Regions from separate parts of the Pseudarthrobacter sp. MDT1-22 genome, predicted to be linked through region 3. Evidence: riboswitches for the same ligand, from Rfam matches in the RefSeq annotation. Region 3 holds a riboswitch; each other region holds the start of a gene.
The links. A riboswitch is a leader RNA that binds a small molecule or an ion and turns the genes downstream of it on or off. The one in region 3 is predicted to bind cyclic di-AMP.

Region 1 (4,237 bases), on a different contig from region 3:
GGAGGATGCTGGCAAGCGTAAGCGCCTCAGATGTGGTCTGGCAGCCAGGGACAGAAAGCTGCCGGACACAAAACCAACAGAGAAAGTCTGCGTGTCATGCCTACAAACATCGTCACAGAACTGGCAGTCAAGTCCCACAACACACCGGATGAGAAGCGCCGGCCGGAGAAAACCGAAGTGGATGTCGTCAACCTGGGCGACTACACGGTCGGCCGGTTGACGTTCAGTCCCGGCTGGCGCTGGTCGGACTGCATCAAGCCGGTGGTCCAGACCGAGTCCTGCCAGAACAACCACGTCGGATACTGCGTTTCCGGTGCCCTCAACGTCGAGACCACCGGTGGCAACCGGATCAGCATCAGCGCCGGCGATTCGTACACCATTCCACCCGGGCATGACGCCTGGGTGGACGGCGACGAAGCCTTCGTCGGCATTGAATTCTTCAGCGCCGCGGAATTCGCCAAGCCCCCGGGAACGTGACCCGGCTGCCCTCCCCCGGCAGGTCAGTACCAGTTGTTGGCCACGGAATGGTTCCACGCGCTGCACGGTGACCCGTAGCGGTCAGCGATATAGGACAGGCCCCAACTGACCTGGGTCCGGTAGCTCGTGAGCCAGTCGCTGCCGGCGCTGGCATACTTGCTGGCCGGCAGCGACTGGGCGATGCCGTATGCGCCCGAGTACGGGTTGGTGGCGGTGGTCAGCCAGTTCGACTCCTTGGTCCACAGCGACGCCAGGCACGGAAACTGGTCCTGGCCCCAGCCGTAGGCGCCCAACTGCCCGGCCGCGTAGGTTTTTGCGCCGGCGGGGTCGTTCACAGCGCCGCCCGGCACGGAAGGCACGACGACGACGGGCGGCGGGACCGGCGTCGGGCTCGGGACTGGAGGCGGGGCGGGCACTCCCGGTACAGCAGGTGGGGCCGGAGCCGGTTTCTGCGCGGCGGCGAGTGCAGCTGCCTTGGCTGCCGCCTCCGCCTGTTGGCGCGCCTGTTCCTGGGCCGTGGCCCGTTTGGCGGCCTGCGCCGTTTCGTACGCGGCCAAGGCCACCTGGCCCTGCCGGAACTCACCCTCCACCGCAGCGGTGGTGCCCTTGAGGGAGGCCAGCTGCGCGGTCAGTTCCTGGCCGTGCTCCTGCTGCTCCGCGATCTGCCGGGACATGGCCTGCTGGGCGGACTGGGCGGCGTCGAGCTTGGTCCGGGCTTCGCCGTACAGTCGCTCGCGTTCGGCCCTGGCTGCCTGCTCCTGATCGGCCAGGGCGCGGGAAATGCGTTCGGCGGCTGCGGATTTGTTCACCAGGGCTGCAGTCTTGTCGCTGACGATCTGGACGATATTCAGGCCTTGGATGCTGTTGTTCTGCACGGCGTCGAGAGCAACGAAGAAACCCATGTTTGTGCCACCGGTCTTATACGACTGCGCCGCCAGGGCACCGATTTCCTTCTTGTACTGTCCCAGTTCGGCCGCGGCGCGTGCCGTCTGGGCGGTCAGGGCATCCACAGTGGAAGTGGCGGCCTGAAGCGCCGCTTCGGCCTGGGCGTACTCCGCGGCGGATGTCACGGCCGCATTGCCCAGCGCCTCCGCTTCGGCCTGAAGCCCGCCCAGCAGCCCGTTGATCCTGGTGACCTCTGCCGCTTTGCCGGCCTCGCTTTGCTTGGCGTTCTGCACGTCCTGCCACGAGGGATAGCCGCCGGGCGGGGCGTCGTCGGCGGCATGTGAGGGCAGCAGCGCAGCCGACCCTACCAGGGCGACCGCCAGCATGCCGGCGAGGGCGGGCAGCCGCATTTTTTGAACAATCCGGGACATAGTTGGTGAGCTTACCGGGCATATACGGATTACGGGGGTTGACCTGCAACATCGTTACCAGGGAGTAGAGAATTCGCGCTGATGTACGAGTGAATTTCACTCCTACATTCCGTTACCGGAATGTGACATTGCCGCCGAGCAGAAGTTATGGTCAAACGGTGGCCCGGCTCAAGCCGGACCATTCCCGCCAGTATGCCGAGCCCTGCCGCTGACCGGGATCCAGTCGCTTTCCAGCTGGCAGGGACGGGGGAACCACGTTTCCACGGCTTCTTGCGAAGCCTTGGGGTTAAGTCGGTATCGCTCCGTTCAGTGCGGCGCCGCTACCGGCCGGGTATCTCCGACCCGAACCCGACAGCTCACCCCGCAGGCATGGGAGAGGCTCACCCCGCAGGCATGGGAGAGGCGATCAACCGTGTCCAAGAATTCCGCTTCCGCACGCCATCGTGTGGTTTCTGCCAGCTCTACCGTCCCTGTCGGCCTGTCGTCAACGGCCAAAGCACACGCCCTGACGTTTGGCCGTCCGGCCCTGGTGGCTGTTGCTGCATCCGGCCTGCTGTTCGGCATCGGCGTCCCGGCTCAGGCCGGCGTCCACGGCCCGGATGATGCCGGGACTGCCAACGCCCAGGTCCAAACAAGTGCGGCGGTAGCGGCCCCAGCCGCCACTGCTCAGGCCGCTGCTGCTCCGGCACCGGCCGCGGCCAACGTTCACACCGTCGTTTCGGGTGACACGCTGGGCCAGATTTCCGCCACCAACGGCGTCCCGCTCAACGACGTCCTTGCCGCCAATGGACTCTCGCTGACCACCATCATCTACCCCGGCGACCAGATCCGGATCCCCGGCGCCGGCTACACGGCACCGGGCGCCGCACCGGCTCCGGCGGCGAAGGCCGCAGCGGCGCCGTCCTCCGCCACCAACACCGGTATACAGCTGGCCTCAACGTCCGCACCGGCAGCCCAGGCTCCGGCCGGCTCGCTCGGCGCGGCCATCCTGGCTTCGGCCACTTCACAGCTCGGCGTGCAGCAGGACTGCACCGCCATGGTGGAGAAGGCGCTGCGCTCGGTGGGTAAGAGCGTGGGTGACCTGGCTCCCGGCCAGTTCTACCAGTACGGCACGGTGGTGGGCACCCCGGCCGCAGGGGATCTGGTCATCACGGCCGGCCATGTGGGCGTCTACGCCGGCCATGTGGGCGTCTACGCCGGCAACGGCCAGGTAGTCAGCGGCGGGGTGGACGGTTACAAAACCGAAGTCCACTCCCTCAGCTGGCTCGCCGGAGCGTCCTTCGTCCGCGTAGCGTGATCCGACCATGCTCGACGGCGGCGGGCGGCACCCGGCCGCGCGCCGCCGTCGTCCATCCCTGGTGTTCGCTCAGGTCCCGCAGAAGGTCCGGTAGCTCCCGAAGTCTTCAGGGGCGGGGCCGGCGTAGCGTTCCAGCCCGGGGCGCTGCGTGTACGGATCGGCCAGGACGTCCACCAACCGGTTGAATGGGTCCAGGTCGCCTGCGATAGCAGAGTCCAGAGCCTCTTCAACCAGGTGGTTCCTGGGGATGTAGACGGGGTTGACCCGGTCCATCAGGTCCGCGTCCGGCGCCAGGGCCAGCCACCGTGCGGCCCAGGCGTCGAAGACGCCCGGGTCCGCAAACATGGACCGCGCAGTTTCCGGGGTCCCGCGGGCCGCCGAGCCGAGGCTCCGGAAGAAGGAGGTGTAATCCACCTGGCCTTCCTGGAGCAGCGCCAACACGCCGTCCACCAGGGGCGACGCGACGTCGTCGTGCGTGTCCGGGCGCAGCCCAAGCTTGGACTTCATGCCGGCTGACCAGGCAGCGCTGTACAGCGTGCGGAAGGCGCCGAGGGATTCAACGGCGAGCGCCACGGCCTGGTCCTGGTCTTCATGGAACAGGGGCAGGAGTGCTTCGGCGAGCCGGGTGAGGTTCCACTCGGCAATGACCTGCTGGTTGGCGTAGGCGTAGCGTCCGTCCGCGTCGATGGAGCTATAGACCGCGCCGGGGTTGAAGGCGTCCATAAACGCGCAGGGACCGTAGTCGATGGTCTCGCCGGAGATGGCCATGTTGTCGGTGTTCATCACGCCATGGACGAAGCCCACCAGCATCCAGTGCGCCACCAGGGACGCCTGCGCGGCTATGACCGCCTCGAAGAACGCGAGATAGGGCTTGTCGGCGAGCGCCGCGTCGGGGTAATGGCGGCTGATGGCATGATCGGCCAGGCGGCGGAGAAGGTCCGTCTCGCCGTTGACGCGGGCGAACTGGAAGCTGCCAACGCGCAAGTGGCTGCTGGCCACCCGGGTGAGCACGGCGCCGGGCAGCATGGTTTCGCGGCGGACGGGCCGGCCCGTGGCCACCACGGCGAGGGACCTCGTGGTGGGGATGCCCATGGCGTGCATGGCTTCGCTGACGATGTACTCGCGCAGCATGGGACCGACGACGGCG
Region 2 (4,237 bases), on a different contig from region 3:
CAGATCCTGGACCGCGTCTGGAACTACGACTTCGGCGGCCAGGCCAACATTGTGGAGCTCTACATCTCCTACCTGCGCAAGAAAGTGGATGCAGTGCACCCGCCCATGATCCATACCGTGCGGGGCGCCGGCTACGTCATCAAGCCGGCTGAGTAGCAGCTCGATGTCCTCGCCGCGAGCAACCCCAGCGCCAGCCCGGAGCTGGCTGAAACCGGACACCTGGCATCTGCGCACGCGCCTGATCCTGTTGGCCATGGCCCTGCTGGTGGCCATCTGCGGCGCCGTGGGGCTGTTCAGTTACGCCTCCATGGATTCCTTTCTCACCGGGCAGCTGGATGAACAGCTGAGCCAGGCCGCCAAACGGTCGAACGATCCGGGCCGCCCGCCCCTGGGCGGATTCAACGGCAGGCCGGACCCGCTTGACTCCCGCGGGCAGAGTGTCGGAACGCTGAATGCGCGGATCCTGGACGGCCAGATCCCCAGTGGCGGTTTCCTGGACTCGGACACCACGCGTCTGGCCCTCGACGCCGAAGACAAGCAGACCCTGCTGGCGCTGACGCGGAACGGCCTTCCCGTGAACCGCTCGCTGTCCAACGGGGATTACCGGATTGTGGCCGTGGAAACCGGCTACGGCGATGTCCTTGTCACGGGCCTTCCGCTCGCTGCCAAGGAGAGTACTTTGGCATCGCTGGTCTGGACTTTTGTGTTCGTTTCCCTGGGCGGCCTGGCGCTGATCGGACTGGCAGGAACTGTGCTGATCCGGCGCACCATGAAGCCGCTGGAGCAGCTTTCCGAGGTTGCAACCCGTGTGGCCAGGCTGCCGCTGGACGCGGGCGAGGTGGCACTCGCGGTGCGCGTCCCGCCGTCGAACTCCAATCCCGGAACCGAAGTGGGCAGCGTAGGGCACGCCCTCAATCTCATGCTGGACAACGTCGCCAGCGCACTCGAGGCGCGGCAGCGGAGCGAGACCAAGGTGCGGCAGTTCGTAGCCGATGCTTCCCATGAGCTGCGCACGCCGCTGACTGCCATCCGCGGGTACACGGAGCTGATGCGGATGACCGAGAGCTTCACGCCGGACGGCCGGAAATCCCTGGCCCGGGTCCAAAGCCAGTCCGAACGCATGACCACCCTGGTGGAGGATCTGCTCCTGCTCGCCCGGCTCGATGAGGGCCAGCCCCTGAAGCTCAGCGAAGTTGACCTCACACAACTCGTGATCGAAACCGTCAGTGACGAGAAGGTCATCGCCCCGGACCACCACTGGCGCCTTGAACTGCCTGACCAGCCGCTCGCCGTCACGGGTGATGCGTCCCAACTGCGTCAGGTGCTTGTCAACCTGCTATCCAATGCGCGCAAGCACACGCCGCCGGGGACCACCGTGGTCACCGCTGTCACGAAGTCTGCCAATGGCGACGCAGCGGTGACGGTAACGGACGACGGCGGGGGCATCCCTGCGGAACTCGTTGACCACGTTTTCTCCCGGTTTGCCCGCGCAGACGCGGCGCGCAAGGGTACAGCGCCGGCCTCGGGCGCCGGGGCCTCCGAAGGCACTAGTGGCTTGGGCCTGTCCATTGTCCAGTCGATCATGGAGGCCCACGGCGGTAGCGTGGAGGTGACATCGCGGGCCGGACGGACCGAGTTCGCGTTACTCTTCCCTACCGGCGCGCTCGCGCGACCCACTGACGCCCGGGCCCAGCAAGGCGACACACCGTCGTCGTGATTCCTGTTACCAAAATGTGACTTAAGCGTCCAGCTCCTGTAGCGTCGATGACGTGTGGTTCCCGTTGGGCCGCATATCCGGATGACGCCAAGCTCTGCCGCTTCCCGGATTCCGTTTTCAGAGGCAGAGGCGGGGGACCCACCGTCCCGGGCACCAAGTGCCCTTTGGGGTTAAGCCAACACGTGATTGTGCCGTGTGGCCGGATGCCCTCATCCGAACCCGACAGCTAACTCCGCAGGTGTGAGAGGCGATCCATCATGTCTGAATTCAAGGTACAAACGCGCCCGCAGGGCGACACAAAGTCCGACAGCCACCGCAAGCAGTCCCGCTTCGGTGCAGCTATGTCCCCACTGTCCAAGGCGGCCCGGATTCCCTCCGTGGGCCAGCGCGTCGCGGTGTTCGCGACGGCATGCGCCCTGCTGGTCGGCGTCAGCGCCGCAGCACACGCTTCCGAGTCTGCGTCGCTTGCGGCCAGCGCGGACCAGGCCGCCGAAGAAGCCAGCGCCCAGTCGAAGCTGAGCTTCGAGGCAGCCGAGATCCAGCCCCCGGCCTCCCCGGAAGCTGCGCCGGCCGAGATCAACGTCGCGCCCCAGGCCGCCGAACCGGCACCTGCCCCGGCCCCGGAGCCCGCTCCGGCCCCGGCTCCGGAACCTGCACCCACGCCCGTTGTGGCCGTCAACGACCCCGCAGGAGCGCAGGCCTACGCTGCTGGCCAGCTGGCGACGTACGGCTGGTCCGCTGACCAGATGCAGTGCCTGCAGACGCTGTGGACCAAGGAATCCGAATGGACCACCACGGCCACCAACGCCAGCAGCGGCGCGTACGGCATCGTCCAGTCATTGCCGGCTGAGAAGATGGCGAGCGCCGGCGCGGACTACGTCACCAACTACCGCACGCAGATCAACTGGGGCCTGAACTACATCCAGGAGCGCTACCAGTCACCGTGCGGCGCGCTGAACTTCCACCTGTCGCACAACTGGTACTAGGCCGACTGAGCCTCGCCGGCAGCCGCGGCGCTGAGCTGCGCCGGCGGATTACGAAGGTGATCCGCCGGCGTCAAAGCCGGAAAGAAATGAGTTGCCGTCCCGCGGCGTCCGTTTCCACGGAGGCGGTTACGGCGCGGTAATCCGCGATATTCAGCACGCCTGCCGGCAATTCGCCCGCATTCGGACCCACGGCCACCGTCCGGATACCCGCAGCAACGCCTGCCGCGATTCCGGCGGGCGCATCCTCGAACACCACGGCGTCCTCCGGTTCCACGCCCAGCAGCCCGGCGGCCATCAGATAGCCCTCCGGGTGCGGCTTGCCCCGTGTGACCAGGTCCGCCGTCACGGCCGTGGCCGGCATGTCCAGCCCGGCAGCGTCCATGCGGATGTCCGCCAGGGTCCTGTCCGCTGAAGTCACCAGCGCCACTGCCTGAGCCGGGAGGCTGCGAAGCAGGTCGGCAGCCCCCGGCAACGCGACGATACCGGCCGTCCGCACCCGTTCCATCGCACCCAGTTCCTCGGTGAGGGCCGCGACGTCCGCTCCCCCCGGCGCGAACCGGCGTACGGTATCGGCAGCCTGGACGCCGTGCGAAGTGCGCAGGATTTCGGCGACGTCCAGGCCGTACCGGGCCGCGAATTCTCCCCAGACCTCCTCCACTACTGCCGTGGAGTCCACCAGCGTGCCGTCCATATCGAAAAGGACGGCCCGGCAGGTCAGTGTTCGTGTGGCGGCAGGTGTGGGGATGTTCATGCTGCCTATTTTGCCCCAGGCGTCACCGGCTTAGGCGTCACGGCCCGGGATGTACTGCACCGCCCACTTGTTTCCGTCGGGATCCGCGAAGTAGACGAAGTGCCCCCAGCCCTGGATGTCTATGTCGCTGACCTCCACACCGTTGCCCTTGAGGTGGTCGTGGGCAGCCTGGATGTCGCTGACCACCATCTGCAGGCTTGGGGCCGTACCCGGAGGGGCGACATTGAGGCCCTCGCCAATACAAATGGAGCAGGCGGATCCCGGCGGGGTCAGCTGGACGAAGCGGATGCCATCCATGGGTCACTCGTCGAAATCCGGGTTGAATCCAACTTTGCTGACGTAGAAATCCTTGGCGCGGTCCACGTCGGATACGGGCACAAAAACGAGTTCAAGCTTCCAGTCCATGCGCCACAGGCTAACGGCGGCGGCAGAAAAGCGGAAGACCTGAAATCCGAAGCAGCCCCGAATTAGCCGGCGATGCCGTACAGGCGGTCGCCGGCGTCGCCGAGCCCGGGAACGATGTAGGACTTCTCGTCGAGCCGTTCGTCAATGGAGGCCAGCACGATGGTCACGTTGGCCTCGGCAAGTTCCTCTTCGAGCTTGGCCAGGCCTTCCGGCGCGGCCAGGAGGCAAATGCACGTGACGTCGGAGGCGCCGCGCTTGAACAGGAACTTGATGGCTTCGCGCAGGGTTCCGCCTGTGGCAAGCATCGGATCCAGCACAAAGATCTGCCGGTCCGTCAGGTCTTCCGGGAGCCGCTCCGCGTAGGTGATGATGTCCAGG
Region 3 (4,237 bases):
TTGTATCTGGGGCGGATGTAGCGGTTCAGGAGAATCACGGACGGGCGGCCCAGGATCTCCTGCGGTCCCACCACAGGATCATCGCCCTCGGCAATGACACTGGCCTTGCCCGTGAGCACAAGCACCAGCGCCCGGCGGAAGGTGACTACCGCCAGCGGTTCATATCCAGCATTCAGAACGAGAGTGCGCATGCACGTACCTCTTTGTGGCCGCACCCGTCAGGGGCACGAGGGCCGGCTGCCCCCGGCATATCCGGGCTATGGATCGACACCACAAGAGTAAACAAAGAATCCCGGGATCAGCTAATCGCAGAAGCGGCCGCCGTCACGTGTCGGATTCGTGCATCTCTCCGGATCAGGGCAGCAGCCCGCAGACAGCGAAGGACCCCCGCCGTGAAGCGAGGGTCCTTCGAATGCTGACTCTGGTGCTAGGACACGCGGATGTAAACGGGGCCGGAGCCGACATTGGCGCTGAACACAACGGTCTGGTTGCCGTTGTAGCCCCCGTGCACGGCCTGGCCGTTGCCAGCGTAGACGGCAATGTGGGCAACGCCCGCGCCGCCGTCGGCGTAGTACAACAGATCGCCGGGCTGGGCCTCGGCGGCGCTGACGGTCTGACCGAGGGACAGGTAGCCTGCAGGCCAGTCGCGGAAGTTGATCCCCACGGCAGCCAGCGAGTTGGTGACCAGCATGGTGCAGTCCTGGCTGACGCCGAGCTGTGCATAGGCTGCGGACAGGATGGCCTGGCCCTTGCCGCTGGCGGAGACCGGCGCCTTCGGAGCGGCCGGAGTTGCCGACGCTACCGTGAGGGTGGCCGCGGCCTTGGCCGGAGCCGGAGCCGGAGCTTCAACAACAGGGGCGGGAGCCTCAATGGGAGCCGGCGTGGTGGTCACTGCGGGCTTCTCGTAGGAGATGGCAATGGTGGAAGCAGCCGAAATGATGGCCGGGGCGGAAACCTCAGCCTCAAGGTTCGAAGCGGACGCAGCTTCACGCTGGACGCCGGTGTCAGCCGCGTTCGCAGCGATACCACTGGTCAGGACAAGGCCGGAAGCAGCAGCGATAACCGCAGCCTGACGGCCCATGCCGCCGGCGTTGTCGCCGACAGCCTTGGCAATGACAGCCAGCGAGTTGGTCTTGGCGACCTCGGCGCGGTGCCGTGCAACAGTTGCACGTGTAGTCATTAATTTTCTCTCTTTCGTTTTCCTCAGGACCGCGTAGGCAGCCTAAGGGCTTTGGACGCGCCGGCATCTTGGGGGTACGCCGGCACGCCCCGAACGGGGATTTAGCGAAGAGTTTCTCGCGAAGAAACGGTTCCGGCAGCCAAGCTGCAGCAACTACTGGGCTGCAGCAACTACTGGACTGCAGGAACTACGGGGCCATTGTGAAGAACGCGGAGGAGCCTGTTGATGCCACGGAGTGGAGCAGCGTGCCCTGTGACGGGTTCAGTGCGCTGATCATCATGCCGTTGCCGACGTAAATGCCAACGTGGGCGCCGCCATTCTGCATGACCAGGTCACCGGTGGCCGGTGTGGCGGTGGGCCGCATGGCCGTCCAGGCATTGGTGCGGGGAATGCTGATGCCAGCCTGGGCGTAGACCCATTGCGTGAAGCCTGAGCAGTCCCAGCCATTGGGAGTGGTGCCGCCCCAGAGGTAGGGGTTGCCGATACCGGTGTAGGCAAGTGCTGCCAGACCCGAAGCGGCAGCGGAGGAGACAGTGTCAGCGAGCTTGGAGGCCGCGGCCTCGGTTGCGGCAGCACCCTGAGCCCCGGCTTCGGAGGCCGTGGACTGCGCACGGACCGTCTCAACCTTCGGCGCCGGCGTCGTCTTGATGACGGGGCGTTCGAAGGAAACGGTAGCCGTGGGCGCGGCAGTTACGGCAAGTGCCGTCTGCGCAGAACCGGACTCGGTGGAGGCGGAAACGCCGGCGGTGGTGTCCGCGGCGTTGGCCGGAAGCCCCATGCTCAGGATCAGACCTGATGCAGCTGCGATAACAGCAGCCTGGCGACCTACGGTCCCGGCATTGGCACTGACGGCCTTGGACACGGAGCCCAAGGGGTTAGTGCGAACCGGTTGTGCGCGGTGACGCGCAGAAGTATGGCGTGAAGACACGAAGGTAGCCTCTCCCAATGCCTGCGAGGTGAGCTGTCGGATTCGGATGGGAGTCACCCGGCCGCGCTGCTTCACAGTGGAAGCTTTGCGACTTAACCCCAAGGCCTTCAGAATCGAAGACCAAAATTGGTTCCCCCGCCCCTGCCAGACGATGTCATGCGAACGGACCTTGAGCGGTGGCAGAGCTAGGCAATCCACTCAAGAACGTCAACTTCGGAAAAGTTGACGCGCTTTAGACGTTACAGGAGTTCCGAGCCAATGTCACATTCAGGTCACGGCACGTCACTGCGATTCGAGAGTTGGCCATCATTTGGTCAGAGCCAGCCCGTGGGGTCAACGACTTCGCCATTGACCTGGACCTCGAAGTGGAGGTGGCAGCCCGTGGACGCGCCCGTGGTGCCGCTCAGGGCAACCACATCGCCGCGGCTGACCGTCTGGCCTACCTTGACGCTGCCGGAGGAGAGGTGGTTGTAGGTGGTTTCAAGGCCATTGCCGTGATCCACCACAACGCGGTTCCCGCCGCCGTACTGGTGCCAGCCGGCGAAGGTCACGGTGCCGCTGGCGGCAGCCAGGACAGAGGTTCCGCACTGTGCCACGAAGTCCTGGCCACGGTGGAAATCGCCGGAGCCGCCGGTAATGGGGCTGACCCGGAATCCGAACGGAGAGACTGTAACCAGCTGGGCTAGCGGCGAGCCGAGGCTTCCGGCAGAGGCCGCACGGGTAATGGATCCCGCGGACTGTGCGCTCAGCAGCTGCTTCAGTTTGCCGTCGGGATCACCCTGGGTAACCACGGACGAGCGGCTGAAATCAATTTGGGCGGCGGCTTCGGCGGTAACTTCGGGCTGCGGAGCAGCGGAAACGGCCGATGCGGCCTGGCCGGGTGCCGGAGTGGCCATCACGGGGCCGGTCACAGGAACCGTCACGGTAAGTGCTAGGCCTGTTGCTGCCAAGGCGATGCCGGCCTTCTGGCCGAGGCCACTGGCGGCGGCGAAATCCGTCATCTGCCGGAAGGGTCCCCGGCGGCGGCGGGCGTCCCGCTGTGGGTCGCGGGGCCTCTCCGCGGTGAAATCCTCGGCCACTCTGGGCGCCGAGGCGGGACCCACCGCGCGACGGCGGCCCCTGGAGTATTGCGTGGTCAAGAATGTTCCTCTCTGGATAGCCTGCGAAGTTAGCTGTCGGATTCGGGTCAGAGAGTTCAAAGACCCGGTCCGCCGTGACAAGCACTTGGCGCAGAGATATCCCGTGAGGATCCTTCGCTGGAAGAGGCTTGCTGCTGACGGACTTCACCCCAAGGCAGTCTTACGACTGCCGGTTGTGGTTCCCCCGCCTCTGCCAGTTGGTGACTGATGCACCTGATCCGCTGGCAGAGCTCGGCTCCGGATCAGGTAACGCTTTTGTATCGACGCTGAGTTACAACTATAGGTGATTAACTTGGACAGTAACAATTCCGTTATCTTTGCGGAACCTGGGTCACTGCGCTATGGCGCGGCCCCACACGGCGGACCGCCGTCCCGTCAGCGGACGGAAACGAAGACGTGGGATGCCACTTCCGGGGGCAGCTCGAGCGCCCCTTCGATTCCCGGAACCCGCACGGAAATGTACTCCCCCACGCGCTCCAAGGACACCGAGGCACCGGGCCTGATCCCGCCTTCGTCCAGCTGGACCAGCAGCTCAGGTTCCACCTGGATGGGTTCAGCCAGCCGGCTGACCGTCACGTTCGACGCCGGCCCGTAGCCCTGCATCGCATCAAGGAGATTAATCACACCGGCGTCGGGCAGCGCAGGCGCGGGTCCGCCCAGGGCAGCCAGTCCGGGGATGGGGTTGCCGTATGGAGACTCGGTGGGGTGGTTAAGTAACTCGTAGATGCGCTGCTCAACGCGTTCACTCATCACGTGTTCCCAGCGGCACGCTTCATCGTGGACATAGGCCCAGTCCAGGCCAATCACATCCGCCAGGAGCCGTTCCGCGAGCCTGTGCTTGCGCATCACTTCCGTAGCGCGTTTCCGCCCGGCTTCCGTGAGCTCCAGGTGGCGGTCTCCGGAGACCACGACCAGTCCGTCCCGTTCCATTCGGCCGATGGTTTGGGACACCGTGGGTCCGGAATGCCGCAGCCGTTCGGCGATGCGTGC

Region 1: linked by a shared signal. The riboswitch ahead of ACX80M_RS07965 (C40 family peptidase) and the one ahead of ACX80M_RS13675 (C40 family peptidase) in region 3 are both predicted to bind cyclic di-AMP.
Region 2: linked by a shared signal. The riboswitch ahead of ACX80M_RS16915 (aggregation-promoting factor C-terminal-like domain-containing protein) and the one ahead of ACX80M_RS13675 (C40 family peptidase) in region 3 are both predicted to bind cyclic di-AMP.

Annotation. Positions count from the first base shown of each region.
Region 1 is NZ_JBTNDK010000007.1:113,491-117,727, reverse strand. Features, by position in the region: gene ACX80M_RS07975 (cupin domain-containing protein) at 97-477, shown strand; gene ACX80M_RS07970 (aggregation-promoting factor C-terminal-like domain-containing protein) at 501-1,793, opposite strand; cyclic di-AMP (ydaO/yuaA leader) riboswitch at 2,008-2,176, shown strand; gene ACX80M_RS07965 (C40 family peptidase) at 2,206-3,090, shown strand; gene ACX80M_RS07960 (protein adenylyltransferase SelO) at 3,160-4,237, opposite strand, start outside.
Region 2 is NZ_JBTNDK010000025.1:7,113-11,349, reverse strand. Features, by position in the region: gene ACX80M_RS16925 (response regulator transcription factor) at 1-156, shown strand, start outside; gene ACX80M_RS16920 (sensor histidine kinase) at 164-1,717, shown strand; cyclic di-AMP (ydaO/yuaA leader) riboswitch at 1,817-1,969, shown strand; gene ACX80M_RS16915 (aggregation-promoting factor C-terminal-like domain-containing protein) at 1,975-2,703, shown strand; gene ACX80M_RS16910 (HAD-IA family hydrolase) at 2,774-3,454, opposite strand; partial or broken gene ACX80M_RS16905 (VOC family protein) at 3,485-3,859, opposite strand; gene upp (uracil phosphoribosyltransferase) at 3,922-4,237, opposite strand, start outside.
Region 3 is NZ_JBTNDK010000016.1:70,842-75,078, reverse strand. Features, by position in the region: gene ACX80M_RS13685 (HNH endonuclease) at 1-191, opposite strand, end outside; gene ACX80M_RS13680 (C40 family peptidase) at 428-1,180, opposite strand; gene ACX80M_RS13675 (C40 family peptidase) at 1,368-2,042, opposite strand; cyclic di-AMP (ydaO/yuaA leader) riboswitch at 2,113-2,275, opposite strand; gene ACX80M_RS13670 (M23 family metallopeptidase) at 2,423-3,247, opposite strand; cyclic di-AMP (ydaO/yuaA leader) riboswitch at 3,251-3,469, opposite strand; gene ACX80M_RS13665 (metal-dependent transcriptional regulator) at 3,623-4,237, opposite strand, start outside.